Phreatobacter stygius: one gene and its partner. The protein of the gene in region 2 interacts with the protein of the main gene of each other region in a pairwise test. Links are inferred from orthologs where the notes say so. Each region holds a gene or a part of one and is shown on either strand. Other genes may lie near its edges. The genes, in order: rlmN and ftsZ.

Evidence for each region.
Region 1: the proteins of ftsZ (region 2) and rlmN interact in binary tests that used the Escherichia coli proteins (3 or more experiments, as listed by UniProt). The link is inferred for Phreatobacter stygius from one-to-one orthologs.

The regions. Positions count from the first base shown.
Region 1 is NZ_CP039690.1:1,879,542-1,893,828, forward strand. Bases 5,851-8,669 are described here. They hold rlmN (dual-specificity RNA methyltransferase RlmN), read right to left. Parts: upstream 7,981-8,669; coding sequence 6,721-7,980; downstream 5,851-6,720. Other genes in these bases: E8M01_RS08630 (serine hydrolase domain-containing protein), read right to left, coding at 5,851-6,268; E8M01_RS08640 (invasion associated locus B family protein), read right to left, coding at 8,179-8,669. Also shown: E8M01_RS08595 (ABC transporter permease), read right to left, coding at 1-302; E8M01_RS08600 (ABC transporter permease), read right to left, coding at 310-1,293; E8M01_RS08605 (ABC transporter substrate-binding protein), read right to left, coding at 1,390-3,042; E8M01_RS08610 (cupin domain-containing protein), read right to left, coding at 3,186-3,485; E8M01_RS08615 (hypothetical protein), read right to left, coding at 3,482-3,940; E8M01_RS08625 (thiol-disulfide oxidoreductase DCC family protein), read right to left, coding at 4,258-4,719; more of E8M01_RS08630, read right to left, coding at 4,826-5,850; more of E8M01_RS08640, read right to left, coding at 8,670-8,757; E8M01_RS08645 (sigma-70 family RNA polymerase sigma factor), read left to right, coding at 9,166-9,702; E8M01_RS08650 (hypothetical protein), read right to left, coding at 9,686-10,516; leuC (3-isopropylmalate dehydratase large subunit), read right to left, coding at 10,520-11,929; E8M01_RS08660 (NIPSNAP family protein), read left to right, coding at 12,145-12,483; argF (ornithine carbamoyltransferase), read right to left, coding at 12,505-13,467; E8M01_RS08670 (aspartate aminotransferase family protein), read right to left, coding at 13,464-14,287.
Region 2 is NZ_CP039690.1:3,681,386-3,695,728, reverse strand. What follows is about bases 10,704-13,578. They hold ftsZ (cell division protein FtsZ), read right to left. Parts: upstream 13,054-13,578; coding sequence 11,353-13,053; downstream 10,704-11,352. Other genes in these bases: ftsA (cell division protein FtsA), read right to left, coding at 13,176-13,578; lpxC (UDP-3-O-acyl-N-acetylglucosamine deacetylase), read right to left, coding at 10,704-10,991. In the rest of the region: E8M01_RS17425 (LysR family transcriptional regulator), read left to right, coding at 1-420; E8M01_RS17420 (hypothetical protein), read left to right, coding at 666-971; E8M01_RS17415 (FAD-binding oxidoreductase), read right to left, coding at 1,052-2,458; E8M01_RS17410 (thioesterase family protein), read left to right, coding at 2,628-3,146; E8M01_RS35095 (hypothetical protein), read right to left, coding at 3,136-3,300; E8M01_RS17405 (hypothetical protein), read right to left, coding at 3,387-3,623; NAD-dependent DNA ligase LigA, read right to left, coding at 3,853-6,273; E8M01_RS17395 (hypothetical protein), read right to left, coding at 6,342-7,037; DNA repair protein RecN, read right to left, coding at 7,037-8,692; E8M01_RS17385 (outer membrane protein assembly factor BamD), read right to left, coding at 9,052-9,927; more of lpxC, read right to left, coding at 10,059-10,703; more of ftsA, read right to left, coding at 13,579-14,343. UniProt on the Escherichia coli protein: Essential cell division protein that forms a contractile ring structure (Z ring) at the future cell division site. The regulation of the ring assembly controls the timing and the location of cell division.

The DNA of each region.
Region 1 (14,287 bases), 1.8 Mb from region 2 along the record:
AGGATGGCCGAGAACAGGTCGCGGCCCTGGTTGTCGGTGCCGAGCCAATAGACCGTGTTCGAGCCGAGGCCGGCCTCGCCCGGCCTGGTATAGGCATCGAGCAGGTTCAGCACCGCCGGATCGAAGGCATTCTGCGGCGCCAGGTGATTGGCGAAGACCGAAGCGAGGATCAGGATCACCGTCATGATGGCGGCGATGATCGCCACCGGCGAATGGCGGAAACTCCAGGCGATATCCGAATCCCAGGCTTTCGCCAGTCTGGTCCTGAAGCTCGGCTTGGGCGGGTTGGTCGAGAGGGTCATCGCGGCCTCAATGCGCCGCGGCCGAGCCGGCGCCGCGCAGGCGCGGGTCGAGCGCGAAATAGAGCAGGTCGACGACCAGGTTGGTCACCACGAAGACGAAGGCGACGAACATCAGATAGGCCGCCATGACCGGAATATCGACGAATTGCACGGCATTGACGAACAGTGCGCCGAGGCCTGGCCACTGGAACACGCTCTCGGTGACGATGGCGAAAGCGATGACCGAACCGAGCTGCAGGCCAACCACCGTGGTGACCGGGATCATGGTGTTCTTCAGGGCGTGCCGGAACCAGATGGTGCGCTCGGGAACGCCGCGGGCGCGGGCAAATTTGACATAGTCGGTGCGCAGCGTCTCGAGCATTTCCGCGCGCACCAGCCGCATGATCAAGGTGAGCTGGTAGAAGCCGAGGGTGAGCACCGGCATGACCAGCGATTTGAGGCCGGAGGCGGTGAGCAGGCCGGTGGTCCACCAGCCGATCTTGACGACATCGCCACGTCCGAACGAGGGCAGCCAGCGCAGCTCGACCGCGAACAGCCAGATCAGCCCGATGCCGATCAGGAAGGTCGGCAGCGACACGCCGATCAGCGAGATCGACAGGATGGCATGCGACAGGAAGCCGTCGCGGCGGATCGCGGTGACCACGCCGAGCACGACACCGGCGACGAGCGCGAACAGGGCCGACAGCACGGCCAGTTCGACGGTCGCCGGCAGCCGCTCCTTGATCAGATCGATGACCGGCCGGCCCTGCCGATAGCTGACGCCGAACTGCAATTGCGCGGCATTGCCGACGAAACGGGCGAATTGCACGGGGATCGGGTCGGCGAGACCCAGGTCGCGCGCCAGCTGTTCGCGGTCGGCGATCGTCGTCTCCTGGCCGACCAGGTTCGACACGGGATCGCCGACGAAGCGAAACATGGAAAAGGCGACCAGCGCCACGGCCAGCATGACCAGGACAGCCTGCGCGAGGCTCTTCACGGCATAGACGATCATGGTTCGATCCGTCCCGACAACATCGCGAGGCGCGTCGCCCGCCGCCGAAAAACGGCGGCGGGCGACGGCCGGGGATCCGAACTCAACCGAACGCGGTCACGACGTCACAAAGCGAAAATACTTGAACCAGGCCTGCGCATCCGGATGCACCTGCATCTGCAATCCGCCGCGCATGGCGTGGCTGATCGACTGGACATGCAGCGGCACGTAGATGGTCTCTTCCTTCAGGATGCGCTGCAGCTCGGCGATTTCGGCATTGCGCCTGGTGACATCGGGCATGGTCTGCAGGGCGATCATGCGGGTGTCGAGCGACGGGTTGGAATAGCGCGTGCCGTTCCAGGTGCCGTTCGATGCCGAGCGGGTGTGGAACATGAAGGTCAGCACATATTCGGCGTCATAGGTCGGAATGCCCCAGCCGACCAGGTAGAAGTCGAGCTCCTCGCGCTGCAGCTCGGGGAAGTGCTGGGCGGCCGGCTTGGCGACCAGGTTCACCTTGATGCCGATCTGGCCCATCATGCCCACCACCGCCTGGCAGATGTTCTCGTCGGCGACATAGCGGTTGTTGGGGCATTGCAGCGACACCGAGAAGCGGGTGTTGCCGGCATCGGCCCGGCGCGGATAACCGGCCTCGTCGAGCGCCTTGTTGGCGGCCGCCACATCCAGGCGCGGCACCGCCGCGATCTCGGGCGAATAGCCGGAGATGAAATTGGTGCCGACATAACCGATCGGCACGCCCTGGCCGCGCATGACCACCCGGGTGATCGCCTCGCGGTTGACAGCGATATTGACGGCGGCCCTGACACGCCGGTCGGCGAAGGGGTTCTTGCCCTTGATGTCGGAGGTTTTCAGTTCGGCCGGACCGACATTGAAGCCGAGAAAGATGACGCGGTTTTCCGGGCCGGTGTTGACCTTGACGCCCTGGCTCTGCTGCAGGCGGCTGATGTCCTGCACCGGCACGTCGTGGACAACGTCGACCTCGCCCGACAGCAAGGCGGCAATCCGGGTGGCGTCCTGCTGGATCGGCACCAGGATCAATTCGGACACTTCGAGCGGGAACTGGTTGCGGCCCCAATAGCCCTCGAAGCGGCGCATCACGGTGCGCACGTCCGGCTCGCGCGAGATCAGCTGGAAGGCGCCGGTGCCCATGGCCTGGCGGGTCGCGCCATTTTCCTGGCGCTCGCGGATGTTCTGCGGCAGTGCCGCATTGTTCGCCTCGGCCCAGGCCTTCGACATCATGAAGATATTGGTGAGGTTCTCGAACAGCAGCGGGTTCGGCGCCTTGGTCTTGATCCGGATCGTATGGGCGTCGATCTTGGTGACGCTTTCGATCGAGGTGATCAGGCCACGGAAATCGGAATTCGGCGAGCGCGCGCGATCGAACGAGAACAGCACGTCGTCGGCGGTGAAATCGGTGCCGTTGTGGAACTTGACGCCCTGGCGGAGCTTGACCTCCCAGACCGTCGGGTCGTCGGGCAGGTTGCGCCACTCGGTGGCAAGCGTCGGCACCAGCTTGCCGTCATAGCCGCGATGGACCAGCGGCTCGTACAGCTGATGGGCGACGACCGTGGTCGGGCCGATATTGGCCGACATCGGGTCGAGCGTCTGGGCATCGAGCGAACGGGCCCAGCGCACCGTGCGCGCCTCGGCGCCGGCCGTCGTCAGCAGGCCGGCCGCGATCAGCGCGCCGGCCAGCCAGATCCTGTTGAAGCGTCGCGTTCCCTTGGAACGCCAACCCCGTCCGAAATCCATGGACCCCTCCAGATGAATATCTGCCGGGACAGCAACCCGGCGGCTGGGGGGATCATAGCAATGCGCTTGACGGAGTCACGGACGGATCACAAGCGACAAAAGGCCACGGAACAGGCCAATATTCTACCGCGGCGCAGCAAATGTCAGGGCTTTATTTCGATCTCGATGAACGCATAAGGCTTGCCCGAGGCATTGATGATGTTGTGCTCGACGCCTTCGCTGCGGAAGTAGGGCACATGGGCGGTCAGCACCGCTTCCGACGACGTGCCGCCGGGCAGTTCCGCGACGAGCTTGCCGTCGGCCAGCGGCACCACGACGTAGTCCCAGCCGTGGCGATGCCAGCCGGTCTCGGCGCCGTCGGCGAAATTCCAGCGCGTCACCTTCACCTTGTCATTGTCGACCAGGACATCCGGCTCGGCGGGCGTGCGGCAGGTGAACGTCATGCTTTCGATCCTTCGACGGGTTGAATGCCGGCGGAACGGCCGGCGACGAGCCAGTAGAGCAAGCCGGCGGCAAGGCCGGCGATGAGATGAATGGCCAGCCGGTGGACCGTGAAGGCCGGTCCGTCGCCGAGCAGGTCGTCGACCGGTTCGCCGGCGGCCTGAAGGACCACGTAGCCAAGCGCGCCGAGCGCGCCGGCCAGCCCGACCCCGAGGTGCAAGACCAGCCCGCGCCAGTGCCCGACCTCCGCCGCCAGTTCGACCAGCAGCAGCGGCCAGATGAAACCGGCGACCTGAACCACCAGGAACCCGACAAAGAAGCTGCCGGCGAGCAGTTCCGGGATCCGGCCCTCGTTGAGATCGAAGATCAGCACGATCGCGCATCCCGCCGCCACCGCCAGGGCGAAACCCAAGGACACGCGCAGCAGCCGAAGCAGATAATGGGCGAAGCGATTCATCCCGCGAGGGTAGCTGTCGCCCTTATCCGTTGGAAGCCTGCTTTGGTCACGGGAGCCCTCCGCCGCGGCGATCTCTCAGCCGTCATCGGCGACCGGCTCCAGCCAGCCGCGACAACGCACCGCCAGCCCGAACAGCCGGTGGCCGATCTCGACATGGAAGTGGAACCGGCCGTCCGCCGCGGTCTCGAAGGCCTCGCCGCCGGGCGCCAGCACCAATGGCAGCGGCACGCCGAGCACCGACCATCGACGCGGAATGAGCCTGAGCCGGCCAAAGGTGCCATAACCGCCGAGGATGAGAACACGCAGATGCCCAGGCTTCATGCCAGGAACCGGTCTTCGTCGCCCTTCTCGGTCAGATAGCAGCGGTCGCGCCGGCCGAGGCGAAAGCGGTTGCGGGCGATGAGGTCATAGACCCGGTCGCGCCAGGCGAGCGGCAGCAGCCGGCCGGCCCGGATCAGCGACCAGGGCAGGCCCAGCGCCTCGAAGATGCGCAGGATGCCCTCGGCCTTCAGAAAGGCCCTGCCGTCCGCGATCAGGATGCTGGTGGTATAGTCATGCGGATCGAGCTGAAAATGGCGGAACAATGCTTCGCCGAGCGGCGATTGCGCCGGCAGCAGGCGGAACCGCCTTGCCTTGTCGTGCTTGATGATGAAGCGCGCCCAACCCGAGCAGAACGAGCAATAGCCGTCGAAGACGATGACCGGGCGGTCGTCCGGAAAGGCCGGCACCGCCGGATCGCGGCGCCAGCCATAGGGCTCCCTGACCTCACCTGCACGCATGGGCTGAGCCTAAGGCCCCACCTCCATCGGGGCAATTGCCGTCCTGTCGCAGGCGCCGTCCCGGGCCCGTCTGCAGCGGCCCCGGGGTCATTGGCGCGATGCCGCTTCAGCGGACCACCGCGCCATAGATCAGGTTCTTGAACAGCATGCGCGTATGCACACGGTTCGACGGCCCCTGCGCCATCAGGATGCCGACGATCTGCTCGCGCGGGTCGATGGTGAAGCTGGTGCCCCAGGCGCCCGCCCACATGGCATCGCCGGTCGAGCCCGGCGCGACCGCGAAGCCCTCCTGCAGCCTGACCGCGAAGCCGAGACCGAAGCCGTAACCCGGTCCGGTCGAGGCCGCGGTCGTACCGCCCATGCCAACCAGGTGGTTCGACAGCATGAAATCGACCCACTTCTTCGACAGGAGCCGGCGGCCTTCGAACTCGCCGCCGTTGAGGATCGCCTGAGCGAACTTGAAATAATCCTCGGCGGTCGAGACCATGCCGGCGCCGCCCTTGAAATATTGGCTGTTCTCGGCCGGATTGTCGAAGATCCGGTAGCCCGGCCACATCACCGCCTTCTGCGGATCGGAGTCGAGCGCTTCGGCGAGCCGGGCACGCTGGCCTTGCGCGACATACCAGGACGTGTCCTGCATGCCGAGCGGGTCGAGGATCATCTCCTTGATCAGGATATCCAGCCGCTTGCCGCTGATGCGCTCGAGCAGCAGGCCGAGCACGTCGACCGAGATCGAATATTCAAACGCGGTGCCCGGCTGGTTCGCCAGCGGGATCTGGCCGAGCCGACGCAACATTTCGTCACCGGAAATATTGGCCGCGCGCGCCTCGATATTCTGCTGGTCATAGAGCTCCTTCAGCCGCGACGAGCGTACCGAGCCGGCATAAGAAAAGCCCGCGGTGTGGCGCAGCAGGTCCTGCACGGTGATCGGCCGGTCGAGCGCCACGTCCTCGCTGGTGGTCTGGCCATCGGCGCCGGTGCGCCGCGCCTCGACCTTCAGGTCACGCAGCTCCGGCAGCCAGGTGGTGATCGGGTCGGAGAGCTTCATCTTGCCCTGCTCGATCAGCATGACCGCCGCGGTCGAGACGATCGGCTTGGTCATCGAGGCCAGCATGAACAGCGTATCGCGGGTCATTGGCACGGTCTTGGCCGCGTCGCGGAAGCCATGCGCCTCGAAATGCACGATCCGGCCGCCACGCGCGATCAGCGTCACGGCGCCCGGAAACATGCCGCGATCGACCTCGCCACGCATGACCGGCGCGATGCGCGCCAGGCGCTCGCGCGACAGGCCGAGGACGGTGCCGCCGTCCGGCCCGCCGCCGCGACCACGCTCACGCCGGGATCCACGCTCGAAGCCAGGGCCGCGCTCGAAGCCAGGGCCACGCTCGAAGCCGGGGCCACGCTCGAAACCAGGCACGCGGTCGAAGCCGCGATCCGGGCCTGGGCCACGCTCGGGACCGGGGCCGAATTGGGCCTGCGCGGCATCGGACAAAAGGACGGAAGCGAGCGTCAGAACGAGCGCCGCAGCGCTCGGGCGTACCAACCGCATGGGATCCTCCCGGGATCAATGGAGTGAACCTTGTCCGGTCTTGCCGCCGGCTCGGCCAAACTCACCACTGGAACCATCGATGGGTCAAGCCGGCCCGCCCTATCGCTGGCCGGTCGTCAGGCCGTGGGCGCCGGATCCGTCATGGCGTCGACGCGGCGGGCCTCAGACGGTTGCCGCCCAGATCGTGGCCGGCGGCCTTCATCGCTTCGGTATGGGCGGCGATCACCTGTCCGATGGCCGCTTCGCTCGCGCCGCGCCGCCTGGTTTCGTCCTCGTCGATCAGCAGCAGCTATTGCATGACGGTCTCCTGGTCCGGTCGCGGCACATCGCGCGCCGCCGGTTCAGTGACGTTCCGGCCGACCGGATTTTGACAGGCGGCAAAAATAATGGCGCTTCGCCGCGCCAGCCTCAAGCTGGCGGCGAAGCGCCTCAGGAGAGCGACGCGGCGTTGCTCAGTCGACCATCGCCATGGCGCGGAAGGCGTCCTGCTCGCTCTTCGACATCAGCGCGGCGCGATCCTTGGCGCGTAGCTTCTCGGTCTCGCTCTTCAACTGGCCGCAGGCGGCCTGGATGTCGCGGCCGCGCGGGGTGCGCACCGGCGACGAATAGCCGGCGTCGAACACCACGTCCGAGAAGCGCTCGATCTGCTCCCAGTCGGAACATTCGTAGCGCGATCCGGGCCAGGGATTGAACGGGATCAGGTTGATCTTGGCCGGAATGCCTTTCAACAGGCGCACCAGCCGGCGCGCATCGTCGATGCTGTCATTGACGTCCTTCAGCATCACATATTCGAAAGTGATGCGCCGGGCGTTCGACAGCACCGGATAGTTCCGGCAGGCGTCGAGCAGTTCGGCAATCGGATATTTCTTGTTGAGCGGCACCAGCTCGTCACGCAGCTCGTCGGTCGCCGCATGCAGCGAAATGGCCAGCGACACGCCGGTGTCGGCGCCGATGCGCTCGATCATCGGCACGACGCCGGAGGTCGACAGCGTGATGCGGCGCTTGGAGAATTGCAGGCCGTCCTGGTCGAGCATCACTTTCAGCGCGGTCGTGACGTTCTCGACATTGTAGAGCGGCTCGCCCATGCCCATCAGCACGATATTGGTGACGAACCGGCCGCCGTCATCGGGCACGAAGGCGCCCTCCGGCGCCTCCTGGCCGGGCCAGTCGCCCAGCTGGTCGCGCGCCACGATGATCTGCGCGACGATTTCATCGACGGTCAGGTTGCGCACCAGCTTCTGCGTGCCGGTGTGGCAGAAGGTGCAGGTGAGGGTGCAGCCGACCTGGCTGGAAATGCACAGCGTCCCGCGATCCCGCGTCGGGATGTAGACGGTTTCGATCTCGTGCCACTTCTCGCCTTCGAACTGCGGCGGAATCCGCAGCAGCCACTTGCGCGTGCCGTCGCTCGACACCTGCTCGACCACCACTTCAGGCCGGTCGAGCGTATAGGCCTCGTCCAGCGCCGCGCGCAGATGCTTGGAGACGTTGGTCATCTCGGCGAAGGTCTTGGCGCCGCGTTGATAGATCCAGGCCCAGAGCTGCGACACGCGCATGCGTGTCTCCTTGCCCTCGATACCGATGGCACCGAGCGCCTCCTTCAGCCCATCGCGGTCGAGACCGACAAGCGAACGCTTTACCGGCAGCGGCCGGATCGCGGCCGCCGGCGGCGGGGTAACAGTGGGCTTGGCATTCGTCAGATCGAGCGTCGGCATCGGGTCAGGCCTCTGGCCATGGCATTGTCGGGCGACATCGGCACCGGTTCGCCCGCGGGACATGCCATGGTGGAATGGGTTGCTGCATCGCTCCGCTTCCGCGAAGCCGGAGAACGCGTTAGCGGCGCCTATAACACGAAAGGCCGCCCAAAGGCAGCCTTTCGACAGGACCCGGCGCCGAAGCCTGGGTTCAATGCGTCAGCGGCATTCCTGCGCGACCCGATCGAGCGCCTGGCCGAGGCCGGTGAGCGAATAGGTATCGGTGGTGACATTGCCGCGCTGTGAGGTCGAGCGGACCGTCAGCTGCGAGCCGGAGCGCATGGTCGTGATCATCCGACCCTCCTCCGCCGCGTTCTTGACCCAAGCGCCCTTCTCCTGGGTCCACATGGCGAAACTGGTCGGCCCGACCGCCACCGTGGCATCGCCGCGCAGCGCAAAGCCGAGGGTCAGCGAAATCTCGTTGCGGACATTCTCGCCGGGACGCGAGGTGATGAAGAAGAAGGCCGGGTCGCGCTGCAGATTGGCCGGTGCGCGCGTCTTCGGCTGCGAGGCGGCGTAGCAGACCTTGCCGCGCTGGGTGGACGAGGTGAACACCCCCCAATCGCCGAACTGGGCAACCGCCGCGCCCTGCTGGCCGCCGGCGGCCGGACGGGCAGCCTGCGCCGTGGCCGCACGGCCGCCATCGGGCGCTCGCTGCTGCGCTTGCGCCGCGGTCACCGTGGCAACAGCGGCGGCCGAGAGAGCCAGGATCATCAGGAAAGGGGTGGAGCGCAGCATCGCATTGACTCTACGGGTTCGTTGGGCACCGGGCAGGATCGGTTCCGCCCCATATTCCCGTAGCTTTCGAAGATCACGGTAAAGATGGGGTAAAGGATGAGGTAGATCCATGTGAAAGGCGCGCGACAGGCAGGTGACGAAGCGGCGTCTCGCTTCTGGAGTGTGGTACTCACCAGCCAATCCGGGCAAGACAATGGCAAAGCCCGTCTGGCGCACCGAAACGGCTCGGGACGCAGGCCGTGGCGTCGAATCGCGACCGCCACATGTAACCATGTTAACAAACCATATACTATCATACCTCCCGCGGCATGCGGTCTTTATGCTAGGTTTGGTTGTGCTCGGGGGTGAGGAGCCTCTCGTCTGCGTGAGGGTAGGTCCTTGGTATCGCGTGACCAACTGGCGGACTTAGTGGATGCGGTAGCTCGCAAGCGCGACCGACAGGCCTTCAGTGCCCTGTTCGACCACTTCGCGCCGCGGCTCATTGCTCATCTCATGCGGCTTGGCGCCGACCCGGCGACCGCCGAGGAGCTGACCCAGGAAGCCATGACCACGCTCTGGCACAAGGCTTCGCTGTTCGACCGGTCGAAGTCGTCGGTTGCCACCTGGCTCTACCGGGTGGCGCGCAACCGCCGGATCGACGTGCTCCGACGCGATCGGAGCGACTGCATCGACATCAACGAGCCCATGCTGATGCCGTCAGCCGAACCCGACATGGACGACGCCATCTCGCTCGCCCACCGCGAGGAAACCGTCCGTGCGGCGCTTGCGCATCTGCCCGAAGAGCAACTCTCGCTGGTTCGTCTCGCCTTTTTTGAGGGCATGTCGCATTCCGAGATCGCCGGCCAGCTCCATTTGCCGCTGGGCACCGTCAAGAGCCGCATCCGGCTCGCTTTCACGCGGTTGCGCCGGACGCTCGAAGCGAGCGGGATCAGGCAGGAGGCGTGACCGCGGCCGCGACGGCAGCGGTGTCGCGCACGAGCCGGTCGTGGAGCGCGGCAAGACGGCTGGTCCGCGCATTGACACCCAACTCGTAATCCGCCGCTGCGACGGCATTGCGCTGAAACCCGTCATGGCTTTGGACGGCGGCTGCGAGCGAGTGGTGGAACGCCTGAACAATGGATGACAGCGCCCCCATCAGCGCCAGCGTCGCCGGATCGTAACGACGCCCCGCTCCGTCGAACAGGCCGGCGATCGCGTCGAGCTCGGCATCGATGCCGATGATCGCCTCGGAGATCCGGTTCTCGGCCAGGAGCTTGGCGCTGACATTGGAAAAATCGTGGCTCAGCGTCACCGCGCCGCCGGTCTCGACAAAACCAAGCGTCCGGGCGCCCAGATTGGACAATTCCGACATGTACCAGGAATGGTCGTCGATCAGGATCCGGCGGAGCTGCGAGTTGAGCGACGCCTGCAAGGAGCGCTCATACTCGTCTTTCATGATCTGGGTCTGCGCCGCCTGCTGCTCGACCGAATTGTTGAGCTGCTGGACCTGCAGGAGCAGCGCCTCGCGGTTCTGCTTCAGCTCGGCGCGCTGCGCCTCCAGCTCGAACTTCTGCAACAGCGCGGTGATCACCAGCCAGAGAAAGGCGATGGGCGCGCAAAGCCCGGCAAGCGCGTCGCCGATGTCATTCAGTGCCAGGCCTGCGAGCGTGTCCCTTTTGAGGAAGGCGACCAGCCCCCCCAAAGCCAGCCAGATGCCGGTGAGCCAGCGGGCCCACCGGACCAGGCGATCGCTTCGGTTGTCGCTCTCGGGTGTCGCCACCCATCACCCCCAGTGGCGGACATCCACGAAATGGCCCTCGATGGCGGCGGCCGCCGCCATGATCGGCGAGACGAGATGGGTGCGTCCCTTATAGCCCTGGCGCCCCTCGAAATTGCGGTTCGAGGTCGAGGCGCAGCGCTCGCCGGGCTTCAGCTTGTCCGGGTTCATCGCCAGGCACATCGAGCAACCCGCCTCGCGCCATTCGAAACCGGCGGCGAGGAAGATCTTGTCGAGGCCTTCCTGCTCGGCCTGTTCCTTCACCAGGCCCGAGCCCGGCACGATCATCGCCGAGACGGACGCGGCGACCTTGCGGTCCTTGACGATGCGGGCAACCTCGCGCAGATCCTCGATGCGCGAATTGGTGCAGGAGCCGATGAACACCTTTTCCGGACGGATGTCGGTGATCTTCGTGCCCGGCTTCAGGCCCATATAGTCGAGCGCACGCCACTTGGAGAGGCGCTTGTTCTCGTCCTCAATCTCGTCCGGGTTCGGCACCACGCCGGAGATCGAGATGACATCCTCGGGGCTGGTGCCCCAGGTGACGATCGGCGGCAGGTTGGCCGCATCCAGCACCACGGTATGGTCGAAATGCGCGCCCTCGTCGGTATAGAGCGCGTCCCAATATTTGACCGCCATGTCCCAGGCCATGCCCTTCGGCGATTTCGGCCGGCCCTTCAGATAGGCATAGGTCTTCTCGTCCGGCGCGATCAGGCCGGCGCGGGCGCCGCCCTCGATCGACATGTTGCAGATGGTCATGCGGCCTTCCATCGAAATGGCGCGAATGGCTTCGCCCGCATATTCGATGACCGAGCCGGTGCCGCCGGCCGTGCCGATCTCGCCGATGATGGCGAGGATGATGTCTTTTGCCGTGACCCCGTCCTTCAACTGCCCGTCGACCCGGACGAGCATGTTCTTGGCCTTCTTCTGGATCAGCGTCTGGGTGGCCAGCACATGCTCGACCTCCGAGGTGCCGATGCCATGGGCCAGCGCACCGAAGGCGCCATGGGTGGAGGTGTGGCTGTCGCCGCAGACGATGGTCGTGCCGGGCAAGGTGAAGCCCTGCTCCGGCCCGATGACATGGACGATGCCCTGCCGGATGTCGGCCGCGTCGTAATATTCGATGCCGAACTCGGCGGCGTTCTGGGCGAGCGCCTCGACCTGCAGGCGGCTTTCCTCGTCCTTGATGCCGAGGACGCGATCGCTGGTGGTCGGCACGTTGTGGTCGACGACGGCGAGCGTCTTCTGCGGCGCGCGCACCTTGCGGCCGGTATTGCGCAGGCCCTCGAAGGCTTGCGGGCTGGTCACTTCATGGACCAGGTGCCGGTCAATATAGAGCAGGCAGGTGCCATCGTCCTGCTGGTCGACGACATGGTCGTCCCAGATCTTGTCGTACAACGTGCGGGCCTTGGTCATGGCGGACCTCTTACGATCATTCCAACGTGGCTGGTCTCATATCGTTGAATTCGTTTTGTGAGAAGAGGCGCAAACCTCCTGCATGGCAGAGTGCCATGATCGAAATGGCCGGTCGCCACGCGCAAGATTGCCATATCCGTCCCCGATAGATGGCGTTCCCTCGCGGCCATCACTAGATGTCGCGGAGGTGACGGCACGCGACATGGGACCGCACGATGATCCATCAACTGCGCATCTACGAGATCTTCCCGCACAACAAGCCGGCCTTCCATGCCCGTTTTCGCGACCACGCGGCACGGATCATGAGCCGGTACGGCTTCGACATCGTCGCCATGTGGGAGAGCGCCGGCGCCGACCGGATCGAATTCATCTACATTCTGCGCTGGCCGGACGAGGAGACCAAGACCGGCGCCTGGGCGGCTTTCATGGCTGACGAAGAATGGGCCGAGATCAAGCGGCGGACATCGGCCGAGCACGGCAGCCTGGTCGGCGCGGTCGAAGACCGCATCTTGCGGCTGACCGACTATTCCCCGGTTCCCGGTCGCCCGGCCTGAACGGCCGGGCTTGCCGAGCACTCAGGCGTCGAAACACCAGGCCAGCACGCCCTTTTGCGCGTGCAGCCGGTTTTCGGCCTCGTCGAACACCACCGATTGCGGTCCGTCCATCACCTCGTCGGTGACTTCCTCGCCGCGATGCGCCGGCAGGCAATGCATGAACAGGGCATCCGATTTCGCCGCCGTCATCAATTGCTTGTTGACCTGGTAGGCCTTCAGCAGGTTGTGCCGGCGGCCGGCATCCTCGTCGCCCATCGACACCCAGCAATCGGTGACGATGCAGTCGACGCCTTCCACGGCGTGATAGGGATCGGATGACCAGGTCACCTCCGCGCCCTCGCGCTGGGCCGCAGCGATCAGCTCCCGGCGCGGCGCCAGTTCCTCGGGCGTCGCGATGTTCAGCTTGAAGCCGAAACGCGAAGCCGCCTGAATCCAGGAGCCCAGCACATTGTTGGCGTCGCCCGCCCAGGCGATCGTCTTGCCGCGGATCGAGCCGCGGTGCTCCTCGAAGGTCAGGATGTCGGCCATGATCTGGCACGGATGCGACATCTTGGTGAGGCCGTTGATCACCGGCACGCTGGCGGCGTCGGCAAGTTCCTTCACCGCATTGTGGTCGAGCATGCGGATCATGATGGCGTCGACATAACGCGACAGCACGCGTGCGGTGTCGGCAATGGTCTCGCCGCGACCAAGCTGCATCTCGGCGCCGGTCAGCATGATCGTCTCGCCGCCGAGTTCGCGCATGCCGACGTCGAACGACACGCGGGTGCGGGTCGACGGCCGCTCGAAGATCATCGCGAGCACCTTGCCGGCGAGCGGCTTGTCGGCCTTGGGCGTCCGCCGCACGCGCTTCAGGTCGCGCGCCCGGGTGAGGATCGCCCTCAGCTCTGTCCCGGCGAAATCGCTGAGATCGATGAAATGCTTCGGCCGGTCCGCTGCGGGCCGATCGCCCCCAGCGGTTGCCGTCTTGGGCTGAGTGGTCACTCGGCGGCTCCCTTGACCAGGGACGCCTCGATCAGGCGCGCGGCCTTTTCGAGCTTGTCGACCGCCAGGCCGATCTCTTCCTCCGATACGATCAGCGGCGGGATGAGACGGATGACGTTGTCGCCCGCCGGCACCACCAGCAGCCCCTCGTCGCGCAGCGCATTGGTGACGTCGCCGTTCGGCAAGGCGCATTTGATGCCGGTCAGCAGGCCGAAGCCGCGGACCTCCTCGAACACCTTGGGGTGCCCGTCGATCAGGCCGGCAAGCTTCTGCTTGAACACCAGCGACACCCGCTGGACGTTTTCCAGGAAGCCCGGCGCCAGCACCACGTCGAGCACGGCATTGCCGACCGCCATGCCGAGCGGATTGCCGCCGAAGGTCGTGCCATGCGTGCCCGGCGTGAACACCGCCGCGCATTTTTCCACCGCCAGCACGGCGCCGAGCGGGAAGCCCCCGCCAATGCCCTTGGCGATCGACATGATATCGGGCGTGATGCCCGCCCATTCATGGGCGAACAGCTTGCCGGTGCGGCCCATGCCGGACTGCACCTCGTCGAGGATCAGCAGGAGCCCGTGCTGATCGCAAAGCTCGCGCAGGTAGCGCAGCTCCTCGTTCGGCACGACGCGCAGCCCGCCCTCGCCCTGGATCGGCTCGATCATCAGCGCCGCGGTATCCGGGCCGATCGCCGCCTTCAGTGCGTCGTGGTCGCCGAACGGCACCTGGTCGAAGCCCTCGACCTTCGGGCCGAAGCCTTCCAGGTATTTCTTCTGCCCGCCGGCGGCGATGGTCGCCAGTGTGCGGCCATGGAAAGCACCTTCGA
Region 2 (14,343 bases):
GGCGCGCTTCGCCGGGTGGTCTTCGGCGCGCCGTCCTATTTCGCCAGGCAGGGCCGGCCGGATCACCCCGACGCGCTGGCCGGGCATTGCTGCATCGTCCGCACCGCCGGTGCCGATGCCGACACATGGCCGTTCCTCATCGACGGCCGGCACAGGGCGGTCAAAGTCACCGGCCGTTTTCGCGCCGACAGCACCGCGGCGACCTATCAGGCCGTGGCGCTCGGGCTCGGCATCGGCTTCACCCCGCTCTGGCAGATCCGCGACCTGGTCGATCAGGGTGTGGTCGACATTGTCCTGGAAGCCTTCGAACCGCCGCGGGCTCCCATTCACGTGGTGTGGCCGGCCAGCCGGCTGCCGCTTGCCAAGAGCCGGCTGTTCATCGATTTCCTGGCGGCCGAACTGAAGGCCGAGCGGCTCTAGGTGGCCGCGCGACTCCGGGGCGCGGCGACAACCCGTCGTTGCCTTGTCATCTCTCCTACGTCATAACGGCCGCGACGGATTCGTTCTCTTCTGACCAGGTCAGCGGAGAGAATGCTGCTCTGGTGGCGTGAATGAGAACACAGCCAGAGAGTAGAATTCCGTCAACAGCAATGGTGAAGGGCCAAACTCTTTGAAATCATTTTAATCAACCTTCGCCTTGACGATCCTCATCTGGAGCAATCCCAATGATCTCCCGTGTTATTTTTGGCCTTGCAGCCGGCCTTCTTGTCTTTTCCAACGTCAATGCACGCGCCGCCGATGATGTCGGGGTGCCCGAGTGCGACCGGTTCATCACCAGCTACGAGACCTGCGTGACCACCAGGGCCCCGGCCGCGCAGCGCCCCGTCCTCACCCAGCAGATCGCCCAGATGCGCAGCCAGTGGAAGGCGCTCGCCGCCAATCCGCAGACGCGCGCCCAGCTGCAGCAGGCCTGCACCATGCAGGCCGAGCAGATGAAGCAGGCCATGGCGCCGATGGGTTGCACCTTCTGAGGGTTTCCCCCTGACATGACGTTCGGCGCGCGAGCCAGTCAGGCCTCGCGTGCCGGGCCTCTCGCGCAAGGCCCGCCAGGTCAACCGGCGACGATCTTGCCCGGGTTCATGATGCCGGCCGGATCGACCGCGCGCTTCAAGGCCCCCATCAGCGCCAGCGCGGCGGCGCCGTGCTCCGCCTTCAGATATTTCATCTTGCCCTGCCCGACGCCATGTTCACCGGTGCAGGTGCCGCCCATGGCGAGCGCGCGATCGACGATCCGGCCCATGAAGGCCGTGACGCGTGCGACGTCGGCCGGATCATTTTCGTCCATCAGCGGCAGGACGTGGAAATTGCCGTCGCCAACGTGACCGACGATCGGCGCGACCAGGCCGGTCTCGACGATGTCCTTCTTGGTCTCGTCGATACATTCGGCGAGCCTGGACAGCGGCACACAGACATCGGACGACTGGCTCTTGGTGCCGGGCCGGAGCGCCAGGGCTGCCCAATAAGCGTCATGGCGCGCCTGCCACAGCCGGGTGCGGTCTTCGGCCTTGACGGCCCATTCGAAATTGCCGCCGCCGAAATCGTCGGCAATCGCGCGGAACCGCTCGACCTGCTCGGCGACGCCGGCGTCGGTGCCGTGGAATTCCAGCAGCAGCAGCGGGCTCTCGGGCAGCGCCAGCTTGGAATAGACATTGACCGCCCTGACCTGGACCTCGTCGAGCAACTCGATGCGGGCCAGCGGAATGCCGGACTGGATCGCCGCGATGGTGGTATCGGCCGCGGCCTTGACTGACGGGAACGAGCAGACCGCAGCCGAAATCGCCTCGGGAATGCCGTGCAGCTTCAGCGTGACCTTGGTGATCAGGCCGAGCGTGCCTTCGGAGCCGACGAACAGATGGGTGAGGTCATAACCGGCCGAGCTCTTCTTGGCGCGCCGCGACGTCTCGATCACCTCGCCATTCGGCAGCACCACCTCCAGCGCGATGACATTGTCCTTCATCGTGCCGTAGCGCACCGCGTTGGTGCCGGAAGCGCGGGTCGACGCCATGCCGCCGATCGACGCGTCGGCGCCCGGATCGATCGGGAAGAACAGTCCCATGTCGCGCAGATATTCGTTGAGCTGCTTGCGCGTGACCCCCGGCTCGACCACCACGTCGAGATCCTCGGCATGAACTTCGATGATCGCCTTCATCAGCGAGGTATCGACCGAAATGCCGCCATGAGGCGCGTTGACATGGCCCTCGAGCGAGGTGCCGGTGCCGAACGGAATGACCGGCACATCATGTTTCGCGGCCAGTTTCATCACCGCGACGCAATCGTCGACGTCCTGGGGGAAGACCACGATGTCGGGCGGCTGGTTGGCGATGACGGTGAGCGTGTGGCCATGCTGCTGGCGTACCGCTTCCGAGGTCACCGCGCGATTGCCGAACAGCGCCTGCAATTCGGCCGTGACGGCGCTCAGGACCTCGGGAGACGGGCGGGTTCTGGCGGACGCGGACATCGAATGCTCCTCGGGACCTTGCGCTCAAGCGCTCTTGTCTCGAGCGCTCTCGTCTTGGGCAAGCGGCGAGCTTAGCCGGGCGGCCGGCGGCGCGGAAGCGCCGGCAGCGCGCGGATGGCTGTCGTTCGACGGGATTGCCGGCGGCGCGCGGCTCGCTTAATCCGATATCATGACCACGATCGACCTCTGCCCGGAAACCGGACTCCCCATCACGCCGCGCCTGGCGATCCGGCCGGATTGGATCGACTATAACGGCCATCTCAACGTGGCGTTTTACGTCAAGCTGTTCGACGAGGGCATCGACCTCTTGTTCGAAAGCCAGGGGCTGGCCGAATCCTATGTCAGGGAGCGGCAGCTCGGCTTCTTCGCCGCCGAGCTTCACGTGCGCTATCTGCGCGAACTGCACCTGACCGATCCGGTCCAGGTCAGGCTGCAAGTGCTCGATTTCGACGCCAAGCGCATCCACTACTGGATGGAACTGGTGCATGCCGACGGGCGCTGGCTGTCGGCCACCATGGAATCCATCTCGCTGCATGTCGACATGACGACACGCAAGGTCGCGCCGTTTCCGGACGACGTCATGACCAAGCTCGGGATCTGGAAACAGCAGACCGCCGGGCGCGGCACGCCCGAGGGCGTCGGCCGGACCATCGGCATCCCGCGAAAGGCGGCTGCCGTCAGCGGTTGAACGGCAGCGTGAACGAACCGGCAAGCGTCCGCAGGATGCCGGCGCGCCCGAGCTCGTCGACCGGCACGGCCGCGCGATCGGCACGCAAGGCACGCGCTGCGGCGCGCCTCGGGTCGCGCTCGCGCAGCAGATGGGCAATCACCGCGATCAACATGGGAAACTCCGAGACCCCGGGTCAATGACCGCGGGGTTCAAACAGGATGATGCGGCCCCGCGAGCGGGACCGCCGCATGGTCGATGTCAGAAGCTGGACATCATGCTGCGCGTGCGGCGGATCATCTGGGTACGGGTCATGCCGAGACCGGCAAGTTCCTCGTCCGACAGATGCGCCAGGTAGCCGTTGACATAGGTCTGGGCGCGCAATTGCTGCGCCTCGACAAATGCCTCGTAGCCGGCACGCAGGAATGATTTCAAGCTGCGCCTGGTCGGAGCCGGGGCGGCGTCGGTGCCAAGCTTGTCGAGTGTGATGGTGGCCATGGTCTTCTCTCCTCTGAAAGCGAGTGGACGACCTCGAGGCTTCCTCCCTTTCGACTATCCCTATTTTGGTGCAGTGCAGCAGATTCGCAAGATTGTGCACTGCACCATCAGCCCTGCCGGCTTTGCATGGCTCGGCTCACCAAGGCTTAACCATCGCGACCGCGGGTACCTGCGCGAAAAGGCGCAACCCAAGCGCTGACGGCGGCCGGGCCGAAGACGGCGGGTCGCGTCAGGCGCCTTGAATGAGCTGCAACCACTCGTCTTCGGAGAGCACCTTCACGCCGAGCTTTTCGGCATCCTTGAGCTTCGAACCGGCGCCCGGGCCGGCAATGACAAAATCGGTCTTCGACGAGACCGAGCCCGAGACCTTGGCACCCAGCCGCTCGGCCCTGGCCTTGGCCTCGTCGCGTGTCATCAGCTCCAGCGATCCGGTGAAGACCACCGTCTTTCCGGCGACCGGCGTTTCCTTCGACACGGCCTCGGCCGCCTCGATCGTCACCTGCTCCAGCAAGGCGGCGACCGCCTTGGCATTGTGGTCTTCTTCGAAGAACTCGATGAGCGAATTGGTCGCCACCGTGCCCATCTCGCCGTCGGCGGCCAGCAGCCCATAGGCCTCGGTCGGCCGTTGCGCAGCCGCAGCCTTCAGCGCCGCCATCACGGCGTCCTCGTCGCCATAGCGCTCGATCAGGGCCGCCCGCTGGGCCTTGCCCAGGCGCCCCAATATCGTCGCCCGGTCCAGCTCGGAGCGGTCCGCGGCCTCGTGCGCCGCGGCCTCGACGACGCGCTCCAGCGTCACCGGACCGATGCCGGGAAAGCCCGACAGCTGGAACCAGGCTTCGCCGGGCCGCCCCTTGGCGGCCGCATCGATCGCCGGCAGCAGGGTCTTGATGTCAGGGAAACGCCGGGCCAGGGCCTTGGCCGTGGTTTCGCCGATATGACGGATGCCAAGACCGAAAATGAACCGGCTGAGCGTGATCGACCGCCGCGCCTCGATGGCGCCGAGCAGGTTCTTGATCGCCTTGTCCTCGTCCTGATCGGCCTTCTTGGCGGCCTGGCGCCTGGGCGGTTCCTTGCCGAGCGCGGCATAACGCTCATTGCTCACCTGGATCCGGCGCCGCTCGATAGCCTCCTTCACCTCGTCGAACTTGAGCGTGAACAGGTCCGCCGGCGCCTTGATCAGACCGGCCTGGAACAGCGTCTGAATATAGATGTCGCCAAAGCCTTCGATGTCGAAGGCCAGGCGCGACACGAAGTGCCTGAGCCGCTCGACGCTCTGGGCCGGGCAGATCAGGCCGCCGGTGCAGCGGCGGACCGATTCACCCTCGTCGCGCGCCGCGTGGCTGCCGCAGGCGGGGCAAATCTGCGGAAACGAATAGGGCACCGCCGTCTTGGGCCGCTGCTCCAGCACGACGTCGATGATCTGCGGAATGACATCGCCGGCGCGCTGGATGGTCACCGTGTCGCCAATCCGGATGTCGACGCCGTCGCGGATCGGGCTGCCGTCGCTGCCGATCGCCTTGATGTAGTCCTCGTTGTGCAGCGTCGCGTTGGACACCACCACGCCACCAACCGTCACCGGCCGCAGCTTGGCGACCGGCGTCAGAGCCCCGGTGCGGCCGACCTGAATGTCGATGCCTTCCAGGACCGTCGTCGCCTTCTCGGCGGCGAATTTATGCGCGATCGCCCAGCGCGGCGAGCGCGACACGAAACCGAGGCGCTCCTGCAAGGCGAGGCTGTCGACCTTGTAGACGACACCGTCAATGTCATAACCGAGGCTCGCGCGCTTCGCCTCGATCATCCGGTAATGAGCCAGGAGATCCTCGGCGCTCCGGCAGACCACGGTCAGCGGATTGACCGGAAAACCGAGGTCCTTGAACCAGTCGACCATGCCGGACTGGCTGTCGCGCGGCAAAGGCGGGGTGATCTCGCCCCAGGTATAGGCAAAGAAGCGCAGCGGCCGCGAGGCGGTGATCTTGGCGTCGAGCTGGCGCAGCGATCCCGCCGCCGCATTGCGCGGATTGGCGAAGGGCGCCAGCCCGCGCTCTTCCTGGCGGGCGTTGATGGCGCGGAAGTCCTCGTGGCTGAGATAGACCTCGCCGCGCACCTCCAGCACCTCGGGTGCGCCTGTCAGCGCCTGGGGCAGGCCCTCTATGGTGCGGACATTGGCGGTGACATCCTCGCCGACGGCGCCGTCGCCACGGGTCGCGGCGACACTCAAAAGGCCGTTCTCATAGCGCAGCGAGCAGGACAGGCCGTCGATCTTCGGTTCGGCGGTCATGGCCACCGGCGCGTCCGCGGCAAGGCCGAGGAAGCGCCTGACCCGTCCGACGAAATCGAACACCTCGTCATCGGCGAAAGCGTTCGACAGCGACAACATGGGTACGGCATGGCGCACCTTGGCGAATTTCGACGACGGCGCCGTACCGACCTTGCGGGTCAGGCTGTCATCGGTCTTCAGCTCGGGAAACCGGTTTTCCAGGGCCTCGTAGCGGCGGCGCAGCGCGTCGTAATCGGCGTCGCTGAGATCCGGCGCATCATCCTGGAAATAGAGCCGGTCGGCCTCGGCGATCCGTTCGCCGAGCGCGGCATGTTCGGCGGCGGCCTCGGCGGGCTCGAAGGCGTCGATGGGCTTCATATTTTTCGCGGACATGATCGAAACCAGGATTCGGGACCGGCCGATCATAAGGGGCCGGCGGGCGGCGGGCGAGCGGCGTCAGCTCAATCCAGGATACCAAGATTCATGCCTTGCGCCCTGCCCTCGGCAATCACGCTGGCGCGGTCCGGCCACCACATCGAGACGATGCCGCGAACGCCATGGCGGGCGAGCGCCGCCGGGCTCGCCGCCCATTCGTCGGCACCGTCGCGAGACCCCCTGAGCGGCGGTTGGTCATAGGTGATCGCGCCATTGACGCCGATCTCGCGAAAGAACCCTTCGGTCTGGGCCAGCAGTTCGCGCTCCTCGCCGCCACCGCCGAACAGACCGCCAAAGGCCGCCGGCGCGATGCCGCCGTGGAAGACCACGAGGGAGCGCGGGGCGACCACTTTGCGGCGCGCCGCGGTGAACAGGAAATTGGCGCAGGAGGAGACGCATTGGCGCTGCACGACCAGCGTCAGGCCGCGCGCGCGGATGGCCCGCGCCAAACGCAGCGAGACGGTCACCTCGCCACCATTGGAGGTGATCACCATGGTCGCGATCGACCGGTCGGCCGCAAGCAGCGCCATGGCGCGCTCGGCACTGGCACGGGTGATCTCGCCGGAAAAGCACAAGGTCGAACCGGCCGCGCGCACTGCAACGCCGGCACTGGTGGCGCATTGGCCGAGCGGATCGGCCCCCTGAGCCCAGGCCGGGCCCTGCGTCGCACCCAGCACGGCCAATGCCGCGCCCAACAGCCGGCCGCGCGCGCGGCACCCCATCAGCCGACCGTCAGCAGCCGCTCGGCCGCCGCCCGTGCCTCGTCGGTAATGGTTTCGCCAGCCAGCATGCGCGCGAGCTCCTCGCGCCGGAGTTCGAAGCCGAGCGGCTTGACGCGGGTCGCGACCCGTTCGCCGGCCGCCTCCTTGGCGATCAGGTAATGCCGTGTCGCCTTGGCGGCAACCTGCGGCGCGTGGGTGACCGAAAGCACCTGGACGCGCAAGGCGAGCCGCGACAGGCGCTGGCCGATGGCGTCCGCCACCGCGCCGCCGACACCGGTATCGATTTCGTCGAAGACCAGCGTTGGCGCCGACCCCTGGTCGGCCAGCACGACTTTCAGCGCCAGCATGAAACGCGACAGTTCGCCGCCCGAAGCCACCTTCATCATCGGCCCGGGACGGGTGCCCGGATTGGTCTGAACCCAGAATTCAGCCCGGTCGATCCCCTCGGGACCTTCGCCGTCATGGTTCATCTCGGTGATGAAGCGGGCGCGATCGAGCTTCAGCGGACCGAGTTCGCCATTGACGGCATTGTCCAGCCTGATCGCGGTCGCCTTGCGCTTGGCCGACAGCGCCTCGGCGGCCTTGCGGTAGGCGGCTTCGCCTTCGCGCGCGGCCTTCTCCAGCGCCACCAGATGGCCTTCGCCGGCATCCAGCGCCGCGACATCGGCCTGATAGCGCTCGGCAAGCGCGGCAAGGCCATCGACCGGCACGGCATATTTGCGCGAGACGGCGCGCAACGCGAACAACCGCTCCTCGATGCGCTCCAGTTCACGCGGGTCGAAGTCGGCCTCTCGCTGGGCCGCCTCGACCGCCGAGCGAGCATCCTCGATCCGGTCCAGCGCCTCACCGAAGGCCCTGACGATCGGCTCGATCATGGCGGGAGCCTGCTGGGCCCGCCGCTCGAGCCGGCGCCAGGCCGCGGCAAGCGAGGGAACCGCCGAACCCGGGCCAGCCAGCACATCGGCGGCGTCGGCCAGGTCGGACGCAATCTTTTCCCACTGCATCATCGCCTGCCGGCGTTCGGCAAGCTGGGTCTCCTCGCCGGTCTCCGGCTTGAGCTTGGTCAGTTCGTCGACCGCATGGCGCAGGAAGTCGCCGTCGGCCCGGGCCTTGGCAAGGCGCGCCTGGGCCGCCTCGACGGTCCGGCGGGCCTCGCGCCAGCCCTTCCAGGCGGTGCGCACGCCTTCGGCATCGGGCAGCAGGCTGCCATAGGCGTCGACCAGCGCACGATGGGCTTCCGGCTCGACCAGCGCCCGGTCGGCGTGCTGGCCGTGGATCTCGACCAGCGACGCGCCAATGGCGCGCAGCACCTGGACGCTGACCGCCTGATCGTTGACGAAGGCGCGGGTGCGTCCGTCGGCAAGCTGCACGCGGCGCAGAATCAGATCACCATCGGTGTCGATATCGGCGTCGGCCGCGATCCGGCGCGCCGGATGGGCCGCCGGCACGTCGAACACCGCGGTCACCTGGCCCTGGGTCTGGCCGTTGCGGACCAGCGCCGCGTCGCCGCGCGCGCCAAGCGCCAGCGATGTCGCATCGAGCAGGATCGATTTGCCGGCGCCGGTCTCGCCGGTCAGAACCGACAAGCCTTCGGCAAAGGTCAGATCGAGCCTGTCGATCAGGACGATGTCGCGGATCGAAAGCTGGGCAAGCATGAGCGGTCCGCGTTTCCCTGCCGAAACCTTAGGGTCCGAACTCAATAAGGATGGAGCTCACGACGCGAGGATTTTTGGCCGGATGGCAGGAGGCTTGCCGACGCAAGCCTCTCGGCTTGCTCAAGGCAAACCAATTGGTTTGCCGGGGCGAGACGACGTACCAGCCGGCCAAAAGGACCGCGCCGCTTCGCGGTGAGGCGAAAATGGCCGATGGCTGTGCGAAGCCCTTGCCCGATGGAAACATCGGGCTGTGCGCTTCTCCTGGCCCTCGGCCATTTTGGCCTCATCGTGAGCCCATCCTTATTGAGTCCGGACCCTAGGCTACGGCTTAGCGCGAACGGAGCGCGAACGGAAGGGCGTCAGCCGGTGACACGACGGAAGGCGCGGCTGATCCACGAGCCGGTGTCCTCGCGCGGCGCCAGTCCCTGGGTCGCGATCAGCGCGTAACTGTCCTTGTACCACTGGCTGTCGGGGAAATTGTGCCCGAGAACCGCGGCCGCCGTCTGTGCTTCATTGACGATGCCGAGCGACATGTAGCACTCGGTGAGGCGGGCCAGCGCCTCCTCGACGTGGCGGGTGGTCTGGAACTGCGAGACCACGGTGCGGTAGCGGTTGATCGCGCCGGCGAACTGACGGCGCTCCAGATAGTAGCGGCCGACCATCATTTCGCGGCCGGCGAGCTGGTCGCGGGCGACCTCGATCTTGCGGCGGGCGGCGGTGGCATATTCCGACTGCGGCCACTTGCGGGTGACCTCTTCCAGCACGACCAACGCGCGCTCGGTACGGCCCTGGTCGCGGTTGACGTCCGGGATCTGGTCATATTGCGCCGCGCCCATCAGATATTGGGCATAAGCCGCGTCCGACGAGCCCGGATGCAGCTGGATATAGCGGCGCGCCTGGTTGATCGTCTCTTCGTAGTCCTGGGCCTCGTAATAAGAATAGGCCGCCATGACCAGGGCCCGCTTGGCCCATTCCGTATAGGGATGGGTGCGGTCGATCTCCATGAATTTCAGCGCGGCGCGGCGCCAGTCGCGCCGGTTCTGCAGCGCCAGGCCCTCATTGTAGAGCTTCTCGGCCGGCTCGTCCGGCAGATTGGTCGGATCCGGACCGGCGAACAGATTTCCGAACGACGGCGCATTGGCGCAAGCGCCGAGCGGGAAGGTCGCAGCCAGTACCGTCGCCAGCACGAAAGTGCGGCGCGGCAGTCGATCAAACGGACGCTTTACCAAGCTCACGAACCTTCCCCGGTCTTCCCTGCGGCCCCCACAGCCCGGCAAGGCTCATACCTCAAATTAAACAGCGGGGCCACTGCCCCGCCGCAAGCTTCTGATCATGGGGTTGAGGCCAGATTGCGGCGCGCCGACGCTCAGTTGGCGTCGGGCCCATAGGCCGGCATCGCGACACCGAGATCGGCATGGCCGCGCTCGCGCCGAACCACCGATTCGACCATCTCATAAGCGCTCGGATCGGCGAACAATGTCTGCAACAGTGCGACGTTCATGCGGTGACCGCCACGATAGGAGCGGAAGCGACCGATGATCGGGGCACCGGCGAGCGACAGGTCGCCGATCGCGTCGAGCAGCTTGTGGCGGACGAATTCGTCGCGGAAGCGCAAGCCTTCCGGATTGAGGATGCGGTCGTCGCCGACCACGATGGTGTTCTCCAGCGAAGCACCGAGCGCCCGATTCGCGGCCCACAGCTTGGAGACATCCTGCATGAAGCCGAAGGTGCGCGCCCGGGCGATGTCGCGCCGGAACACGGTCGGATCGATATCGACGCCATAGACCTGGCGGCCGACCAGCGGATTGGCGAAGTCGATCTCGACTTCCATCCGCATGCCGCGGTCATGCGGGTGCAGCTCGACCACGCCGCGGTCGGTCTCGACCACCACGGTCTTGAGGATCTTGATGGCGCGGCGCGAAGCCGGCAATGTCGCCAGGCCAACCTGGTCGATCGCCGCGACGAAGGGACCGGCCGAGCCGTCCAGGATCGGCATTTCCGGACCGTCGACCTCGACGACACAATTGTCGACACCGAGGCCGGCGAACGCCGCCATCAGGTGCTCGACGGTGGCCACGCCACCACGCTCGGGATGGCCAATGACCGTCGACAGGTCAGCGGAGGAGACGTTGCGGAAAACGGCTGGAAGTTCGAGATGATCCTGGTCGGAACGAAGGAAGGCGATGCCGGTACCAGCCTCGGCCGGATGCAGGGTTACCGAAACCGCAGCACCGGAATGGACACCGATTCCATCAAGTTGGACTTGCTCGCGAAGCGTTGTCTGCCGTGCAGTCTTCATTTCGACCGTCTCTAGCCACCCGCACAGGCGGACCAATTGATCCACTTGCAAACGGGGTGGCCCCCTTCATGACCCCTCGAACCTGGTGTCCAAATCCCCATTGGCGGGCTTCGGAGGTTTCGCGGCGAATCAGAATCGCTACGGTGATTCATCACAGGCTCGAACGGGCCGGACCATAAACAGCGCCCCCAGGGGTGCCAAGTCACGGTTTGTGTCCGACTGTTACCAAATTTCGGTCGCATTCTCGCGAGTCCGTTAACACTATAAAAAGCGTGACTTAACAAAAGCTTACCCGGGCACTGGGGCCCGGGTAAGTTGATCGTCTGCAAGATTTCGTAACAATTCGGGTTGTGGATAGCGCTCAGTTCGCCTGACGCCGCAGGAAGGCCGGAATATCCAGGTGGTCCTCCTCGGCACGCGCCTGCGGCGCGGCCGGGCGGCCGTGGATATCGAGACCCGCCGGCTCGCGGCGGATCTGCGGTGCGGGCGCGGCCGGGCGCTGGGCCTGCGGAGCCGGACGCGCCGGCGCCAGCGGCGGGGCCATGCGCGGCTGGGGCGCCGCCGGGGCCTCATGCTCGTCGGCGCGGCGGGTGAAGCCGATCGCGGCGAGCTTGTCCATCAGCGACGTGCGCTTGCGCTCCACCGGATTGTCGGCCGGAGGTGCCGCCGCGGCGGCCTGAGCGGCGCGGACCTGCTGCTGGCCCGGCCGCGGCAGTTCATCGACGCTCGGCATGCGCACGGCGCGCATCGGCTTCTCGGCCGCCGGCGGGATGAAATCGCGGGCCGGCATCGGCTCGTCGCGCGGCGGCAGGCGCGGCGCGTCGAGTTCGACCGGCGCTTCGCGGAACAGCGAAGGCTTGGCCGGCACCGGCTGCAACGTCACCTCGCTTGCGGTGATCACCGGCTGCGGCGGGGCGACCGGCGCCTCCATGACCGGCGCGTGACGCAGCTGCGTCTCGACCGGCTGGGGCTCCTGCATCGAGCGGGTCTCGATGACCGGGGCTTGCGCCGGCGCCATCGAGGCGAGCTTCTGGGTGTTCTGCTTCAGCTTGGCGGTCAGCTCGGCAATGGTCGAGCCGCCGACGTTCTGGTTGGGGATATGATCGATGCCGGTGGCCACCACCGAGACCCGGATCGTCCCGTCCAGCGCCGCGTCGAAAGTGGCGCCCAGGATGATATTGGCCTCCGGATCGACTTCCTCGCGGATGCGGGTCGCCGCTTCGTCGACCTCGAACAGGGTCAGGTCGTTGCCGCCGGTGATCGAGATCAGCAGGCCGCGCGCGCCGCGCATCGACACGTCGTCGAGCAGCGGATTGGCGATGGCACCCTCGGCCGCCGTGATGGCGCGCCGTTCGCCGGTCGCCTCGCCGGTGCCCATCATCGCCTTGCCCATGTCGCGCATGACGGCGCGCACGTCGGCGAAGTCGAGATTGATCAGGCCTTCCTTGACCATCAGGTCGGTGATGCAGGCGACGCCCGAATAGAGCACCTGATCGGCCATGGCGAAGGCGTCGGTGAAGGTGGTCTTCTCGTTGGCCACCCGGAACAGGTTCTGGTTCGGGATGACGATCAGGGTGTCGACCGACTTCTGCAGCTCGATGATGCCGGATTCGGCCGTCTTCATGCGGCGCACGCCCTCGAAGTGGAAGGGCTTGGTGACCACGCCGACAGTCAGTATGCCAAGCTCGCGGGCGACCCGCGCGATGACCGGTGCCGCACCCGTGCCGGTGCCGCCGCCCATGCCGGCGGTGATGAAGGCCATGTGGGAGCCGGCGAGCTGGTCACGGATCTCGTCCAGCACCTCTTCGGCCGCGGCCGCACCAACTTCCGGGTGCGACCCGGCGCCGAGGCCCGAGGTGACCGCGATGCCCATCTGGATGATGCGATCGGCCTTGGCCGACAGCAGCGCCTGGGCATCGGTATTGGCGACGACGAAGTCACAACCGAGCAGACCGCCCTCGATCATGTTGTTGACGGCGTTGCCGCCGGCGCCGCCCACCCCGAACACGGTGATCCGGGGCTTGAGTTCCCGGATATCGGGCATCTTCAGGTTGATCGTCATCATGAGCCTCGTTCGAATCACTCACGCGACAGCCACGTCGCGTTTCTAACTCAGGTTTCGCGGCCGGTGGCACCCGGTCAGCGATCTTTTTTTCCAGCCAGCATCTCCGCCGGCCGGATCGTTCAAAAACTGTCCCGTATCCACTTACCGACGCGCGAGAAGTAGCCGTCCGTACCGGTCGCGGCGAAGAAGCGCCGCTGCGGTTCGAAATGCTCGATTCCCGCGATCTGCGGATAGACGGTAAGGCCGACCGCGGCGGCAAAGGGCGGGCCCTTGGCGCTGTCGGGAAGTCCGGTAATGCCGACCGGGCGGGCAACCCGCACCTGACGGCCGAGAACCTGGGCGGCGAGATCGGCCAGACCCGGCAATTGCGAGCCGCCGCCGGTGAGCACGATGCGCCGGCCGGCCTCCGCCGCGGCGCCCGAGGCGGTCAGCCGGTCGCGCACCATCTCCAGAATCTCGTCGACGCGCGGACGGATGATGCGAATGACCTGGGCACGGGTGACCTGATTCGGCAGGTCGCGCTCGTCCTCGGAAATCAAGGGCACGTTGATGATGTCGCGCTCGTCCGACTTGGCGGCGAAGCAGGCACCGTTCAGCACCTTGATCCGCTCGGCGTCGCTGAGCCGGGCCGACAGCCCGCGGGCGATGTCCATGGTGACGTGATGCGAGCCGATGGCGACCGCGTCGGCATGGACGAAATGGCTGCCGGCGAAGACCGCCAGCGTCGTCGTGCCCGCGCCCATGTCGATGCACACCGTGCCGAGCTCGGCCTCGTCATCGGTCAGCACCGACAGGCCGGACGCGAAGGGGGCCGCGACCATGGCCTCGACGGTCAGGTGGCAGCGCTCGACGCAAAGCATCAGGTTGCGCGCCGAAGCGACGTCGCAGGTCGCGACATGCATGTCGACGCCGAGGCCCGAGCCGAGCATGCCGCGCGGATCCTTGATGCCGCGGGTATCGTCGAGCCGGAAGCCGATCGGCATGGAATGCAGCACGGCGCGGCCCTGGCGAACCGAATGGTCGGAGGCGGCCTCCAGCACCCGGTGCAGGTCGTGGTCCTGCACGCGCGGCGCCGCGCAGGTGACCCGCGCCTCATATTGCTCGGAGCCGATGCGACCGGCCGAGACGGTGACGATGACACGGTCGACCTGGACCTCGGCCATTCGTTCAGCGGCATCGACCGCCTGGCGGATCGAGGCTTCGGCCTTGGCCATGTCGGCGACGCTGCCGGATTTCATGCCGCGGGCACGGGTATGCCCGATGCCGAGCACCTCGGCCTTGTGGGTG